Regions from separate parts of the Cupriavidus nantongensis genome, predicted to be linked through region 2. Evidence: riboswitches for the same ligand, from Rfam matches in the RefSeq annotation. Region 2 holds a riboswitch; the other holds the start of a gene.
The links. Region 2 has a riboswitch for glycine ahead of gcvT (glycine cleavage system aminomethyltransferase GcvT). Riboswitches for the same ligand answer to the same signal wherever they lie in the genome.

Region 1 (3,189 bases), on a different contig from region 2:
GGTTATTTCATCGATCGTCATCATTGATTCCCTCACAAGTGAGTGCGCGCCACTCCTTTCCACGTGAGGGCGGCGGGCCAGTCAACGAGGGTGGAAAGACCGGTCTGACGAGGGGAACCGGCCAGCCTTGCGGCTGCCTCGCTTGGCCCGCCATGGGAACCATGCGATCACACAGGCGTTGCTTGCTGCAAGAGCAACGCCTGCCCTCGGTCAGACATCCGGGCTTTCCACACCCGATCATCGGTGGTCCGATGACACCACCAGTATTTCGCGTAGCTACCGGGGAATCGATGAGAGATATCGCATTTCCAGGGGCGCGCGAAGTTTGGATCCGGGCAACGGATCTAGAAATCGCAGACTCTTGAAAATGCGCGTGCGGGAATCAGGCTTGGGCAGGCGCCAGGGCCGCGCCAGGCACCATCGCCGGCGCACTCCCCATTGCCTGGTCCACAACCCCCGCCACCATGTCCGCCGTCACTGCCGACAAGGTCCACCCCAAATGCCCGTGCCCGGTGTTGTAGAAGATGCAGGCCGCTCGCCCGCGTCCTACGCGCGGCAGCATGTCGGGCAGCATCGGCCGCAGGCCGGCCCATGGCACCACGCTGCGCGTGCTGACGCCGGGGAAGCACTGCTGCACCCAGTCCACCAGCGGGCGGATGCGGTCGGCGCGGATATCGCGGTTGGTGCCGTTGAACTCGGCGGTGCCGGCAACGCGGAAGCGGTCGTCGCCGAGGCGGCTGGTGACCAGCTTGGTTTCGTCGTCGAGCAGGCTGACCGTCGGGGCGGCGGCGCGGCTGGCGTCATCGGTCAGGTTGACGGTGATCGAATAGCCCTTGACCGGATAGATGTTGACGCGGTCGCCCAGCGCGGCGGCCAGTGCGCGGCTGGCGGTGCCGGCGCAGATCACGGCGCCGTCGAAGGTGGCAGTGGTGCTGTCGTTGCCATCCTGTACGGTGATGGTGGCGCGCCGGCCGTCGGTCTTGACCGCGCGCACGTCCTGGCCGTACATGCAGCGCACGCCCAGGCGCGCGGCGGCGGCGGCCAGTCCGCTGGTGAACTTGTGGATGTCGCCGGTCGAATCGCTCTCGGTGAAGTAGCCGCCGTAGTAGGAGCCCGCCAGTGTCGGCTCGATCGTGCGCATCTCCTGCGGGGTCACCGCGCGCCGCTCGAGCCCGCCTTGCGCCAGCAGCGCCGAGACGCGGCCGGCATGCTCGAAGCCGGCGCGGTCGCGGTAGATATGGAGGATGCCGGCGCGCTTCAGGTCGAAGTCGATGCCTTCCTGCGCCGCCCACGCAAACAGGTGCTCGCGTGCAGCGATGGCCAGGCGCGCGGTCTCGATGGTGTTGCGGCGGTAGTGGGGAATCGACGCGATGAACTCGGCGAACCACGACAGCTTGTGCCAGCTGGGCCGGGGATTGACCAGCAGCGGCGCATCGTTGCGCAGCATCCACTTCATCCCCTTGACGATGGTGGACCAGTGGGTCCAGACCTCGGCGTTGGAGGCGGACAGTTGCCCGCCGTTTGCGAACGAGGTCTCCATGGCGGCATAGCGGTGCCGTTCGTACAGGGTGACGGAGAATCCGCGCCGGGCCAGCGCGTAGGCCGTGGTGACACCAGTGATGCCACCGCCGATAACAGCGATTGTCTTCATGATCTGCAGGTTCCGGGAACGTCGGGGGGTGGAGTCCGCACGCAACATGCGTGGAGGACGCCCCCTCTGTTCTGGACCTGAGAGATTCACGACGCCTTGCCGCGGGGCGGGCGCGCTTGCTCCTTCGGTATGCCGGGCGGACGATGGCGTCCGGCATTCTTCAGAGTGCACTGACGGGTGATGCCGGTCCTTTTGCCTGAGAGTTTCCGGGGCGGTTGCTCCTTCGGCGCCGTGCGCGGCGGGCGCCGCGACAGTCTCTCCCTGCATCACGCTGGCTTGACGCCAGTCGGGGCAATGTAGTGACAAGGCCCCGTATTGGATATGCGGGTTAACACGGATACAAGCGGAAATGGCCGCGCCGGCCGCGTCGCTATGTCGCATCGGCCAGCGCCGCCAGGCCCCATAAAATGTCAGCGCTCGCTCTCAGAAAGATGCGGGAGGGTGCGCCTGCTGCCGCGCAGGCCAGCGAGCCAGAACAAGACAAAAAGCAAGGTATTCAGTGAAGAAAAATCGCATTGCACTGGCCGTCTCGGCAGTGCTGATGGGCCCTGCCGTGGCCGCCGCGCAGGCAGTGGAGGCTCCCGCGTCGTTGCCGGAGGTGGTGGTATCGGCCGGACCCGACCGCGGCGAGGTGCCGGCGGTGCCGCCCAACACGCCGGCGCCGGCGTATGGCATCAGCAGCACGCGCATGGCCGACTTCAACGTGGTCAATACCGAAGACGCGCTCAAGTACGCGCCCAACCTCGCCGTGCGCAAGCGCTTTATCGGCGATATGAATTCGATCATCTCGGTGCGCAGCACCAGCTCGCGCCAGTCGGCGCGCGGGCTGGTCTATGCGGATGGCCTGCTGCTGTCCAACCTGCTTGGTTCGGACTACAGCTTCCCGCCGCGCTGGTCGCTGGTCAATGCCGCCGAGATCGAGCGCATGGACGTGCTGTACGGCCCGTATTCGGCGCTGTATCCCGGCAATTCGCTGGGCGCGACGGTGCTGATCACCACGCGCACGCCGCAGAAGTTCGAGGGTGACGCCAGCGTGCAGCTGTTCACACAGCGCTTCAACCTGTACGGCACCCACGATAACTTCAACGGGGTGCATGCCAACGCCTACGTGGGCGATCGCGTCGGCGCGTTCTCGTGGCTGGTCAGCGTGGACCGGCAGGACAGCAAGAGCCAGCCGCTGAGCTTCTACACCGCATCGCGCTCGACGCGGCCCGCGGGCGCGGCGGACACGCCGGTGTCCGGCGCCTATTTCGACCGGGACCAGAGCGGGCGCGACCGCGTGGTGATGGGGGTGAACAGCGAGGGCGTCACGCACACCGTGCAGGACCAGCTCAAGCTCAAGCTCGGCTACGACATCACCAGCACGCTGCAGGCGCAGTTCACCGCCGCCTACTGGCAGCAGGACCGCTCCAGCACCACCGGCAGCTACCTGCGCGATGCCAATGGCAATGTCGTATCCAGCGGCCCGGTCAATATCGGCGGCTACCAGTACGTGATTCCGGCCAACGCCTTTGCGCCCGGCAATGGCGAGGATGCGC
Region 2 (3,189 bases):
GACGAAAATCAGGCGCCGACGCTGGCCTTGTAGGCGTCGGCCGACATCAGGCCGTTGACGTCGTCGCCATTGGCCGGCTTGAGCTTGAACAGCCACGCGTCGAAGGCGTTGGCGTTGACGCTTTCCGGCGCCGCGGTGGCGGCCTCGTTGACGGCGATCACTTCGCCGGCCACGGGTGCGTAGATGTCGGAAGCGGCCTTCACCGATTCCACCACGGCCAGCGCGTCGCCGGCACCGACCGACTTGCCCACTTCGGGCAGTTCCAGGAAGACGATGTCGCCGAGCGCATCCTGTGCGTGGTCGGTGATGCCGATGGTGAGCGTGCCGTCGGCTTCGACGCGCACCCACTCATGCGACTCGGTGTACTTGAGGTCAGCGGGGAAATTCATGAAGGTTCTCCGGATTCAGATCTGTTTCTTGTTTGGGTGATGCCTGCCCGGCAACGCTGCCGGCAGGCGAGGGCGACCGTTGGGTGAGCGGGGGCTTTCCCTTAGCTCACGAGTGCCTTGCCATGACGCACAAACGGCAGTTTAACCACAGTCGCGTTGAGTTTGCGGTCGCGGATCTCCACCTGCACGGTGTCGCCCACGTTCACGCCCACGGGCAGGCGCGCGAACGCGATCGATTGCGACAGCGTGGGGCTGAAGGTGCCGCTGGTGATTTCGCCGTCACCGGCGGGAGTAATGACTTTCTGGTGGGCACGCAGCACGCCGCCCTTGTCACGGAGGATCAGGCCGAGGAACTGCTGGCGCGATCCGGCCGCGGCCAGCGCCGCCTTGCCGGTAAAGTCGCGCTCGCTCTGCAGGTCGACCGTCCACGCCAGGCCCGCGTCCAGCGGCGAGACCTTGATATCCATGTCCTGGCCGTACAGGTTCATGCCGGCTTCCAGGCGCAGCGTGTCGCGCGCACCCAGGCCGGCCGGGCGCACGCCCGCGGCATTCAGTTTTTCCCACAGGCCGGCGACGCTGGCGGCCGGCACCACCAGCTCGAAGCCGTCTTCGCCGGTGTAGCCGGTGCGCGCCACCATCACTTCGCCGAGGGCGGGATCCTGCACCACCACGGCGTTGAACGGCTTGAGCGCATCGGAAGGCTGGGTCGACGGGAAGGTGCTCCACACCTTGGCGCGGGCGTTGGGCCCCTGCACCGCGACGATCGCCAGCGGCTCCACGCCGGCGGGCGCAACGTCCTCGCGGCGCGGCGTGATGGTCACGCCGCTGCCAGTGGCGTCGTTGCGGGCGCGGATCCAGTCGATATCGCCCACCGCGGTGCCGGCGTTGACTACCAGGCGGAAACGGTCCTCGGCAAAGAAATAGACGATCAGGTCGTCGATGACGCCGCCGTTCTCGTCGAGCATGCAGGAATAGAGCGCCTTGCCGGGCGTCTGCAGCTTGTCGACGTTGTTGGCCAGCAGGCCGCGCAGGAAGCTGCGGGTGTTGGCACCGGCGAGGTCGACCACACACATGTGCGAGACGTCGAACATGCCGGCATCGTTGCGCACCGCATGGTGCTCTTCGATCTGCGAGCCGTAGTTGACCGGCATGTCCCAGCCGCCGAAGTCGACCATGCGGGCGCCGAGGGCGCGGTGGATAGCGTTGAGGGGCGTGGCCTGGAGCGTCATGGAATCCTCGGGGGCAGTCTCGGTTGGCGAAAACAAAAAAGGGCCATCCGCCGCAACCATCGCTATGCCAATATGGCAAGCGATCCGCTGCGGCGGATGACCCCTCTGTCCTCGATACCTGAGAGATTACGAGGCGGATCCGGTGGATCCCATCCTCGCGCGCCCCTTCGGTGGGCACGCTCGCCACGAATGGCGGGTGCCGCTCTCCAGAGTGCGGCATGCATCGTGTGCATGTTGCATGCCGATCCGACCGGTCCGTGGTGCCTGAGAGTTTTCGGGTGATACCCCTTCGGCGGCGCAGGCGATGCGCGCTCTCCCGGTCGGATGCGCGCAATGTACGGGAGGGCCCGGTCTTTGTCAAACCACGGCAAAAGGGCCCGTACCCGCCGCTGCGCGCCCGGGCTTTACTTCTTCTTGTCGTCGGTGACGACGTTGCCGATCACGCCGCCCACGGCCGCGCCGCCCAGCGTACCCAGCGCGCTGCCATCGGTCAGGATGGCACCGCCGACCGCGCCGGCACCCGCGCCGATGGCAGTGTTACGTTGTTTCGGGGTCATGTCCGCGCAACCGGCAAAGGCCGCGACCGTCATGCCGATCAGGGTCACCTTGGTCAAAGTTTGCAGGGTTTTCATTGTTGGCTCCGATGTGATGATTCATGCATGCCCAGGCGATCCGGCGGACCGGGGGACACACTGTTTAGAGTGTCGCGTTATGCCATTGGCTCCGCGCTTTACGAAGTGTTACGCCAGTGACACAGCCCGGCCCGCGCGCGCGGCTTGCGCTGACTGACCCGTCGCGGCGCGCGTGTTAACATCGGCAGCTTTGCCGCACGCCCGGGTGACGGGATGCCGGCATTTCCCCGTTTTTCTGTCGATTCGCTGCCGCCCCCGAACACCTGCCCCGCATGACCCATGGCCTGAACCCCGCCCAATCCGAAGCCGTCCGCTACCTGGACGGGCCTTGCCTGGTGCTGGCCGGCGCGGGCTCCGGCAAGACCCGGGTGATCACGCAGAAGATCGCGCATCTGATCGAGGACAAGGGCTTCGAGCCGCGCCATATCGCCGCCGTAACGTTTACCAACAAGGCGGCCAAGGAAATGCAGGAGCGCATCGCCAAGCTGATGGAGGGCAAGACCACGCGCGAGGGCAAGCGCATTCCGCTCAGGCAGCTGACGGTCTGTACCTTCCACTCGCTGGGCGTGCAGATCCTGCGCATGGAAGCCGAGCACGTCGGCCTGAAGCCGCAGTTCTCGATCATGGATTCGGACGACTGCTTCGGCCTGATCCAGGAGCAGCTCGGCACCACCGACAAGAAGCTGATCCGCGGCGTGCAGAGCACGATCTCGCTGTGGAAGAACGGCATGGTCGACCCCGAGGCCGCGATCGCGCAGGCCGCCAATGCCGACGAGCACCAGGCCGCGCTGGTCTACCGCAACTACGTCGCCACGCTGAACGCGTACCAGGCGGTGGATTTCGACGACCTGATCCGACTGCCGGCGGAACTGTTCGCGCGCAATGAAGCGGTGCAGCTGAAGTGGCAGAACCGCCTGCGCTACTTCCTGGTCGACGAAT

Region 1: linked by a shared signal. The riboswitch ahead of A2G96_RS22570 (D-amino acid dehydrogenase) and the one ahead of gcvT (glycine cleavage system aminomethyltransferase GcvT) in region 2 are both predicted to bind glycine.

The regions. Positions count from the first base shown of each region.
Region 1 covers NZ_CP014845.1:269,148-272,336, forward strand. The annotation lists gene A2G96_RS22565 (DUF1484 family protein) at 1-24, opposite strand, end outside; gene A2G96_RS22570 (D-amino acid dehydrogenase) at 383-1,651, opposite strand; glycine riboswitch at 1,708-1,825, opposite strand; glycine riboswitch at 1,826-1,924, opposite strand; gene A2G96_RS22575 (TonB-dependent receptor) at 2,193-3,189, shown strand, end outside.
Region 2 covers NZ_CP014844.1:106,886-110,074, reverse strand. The annotation lists gene gcvH (glycine cleavage system protein GcvH) at 9-389, opposite strand; gene gcvT (glycine cleavage system aminomethyltransferase GcvT) at 491-1,618, opposite strand; glycine riboswitch at 1,714-1,838, opposite strand; glycine riboswitch at 1,860-1,947, opposite strand; gene A2G96_RS00515 (glycine zipper 2TM domain-containing protein) at 2,023-2,250, opposite strand; gene A2G96_RS00510 (UvrD-helicase domain-containing protein) at 2,523-3,189, shown strand, end outside.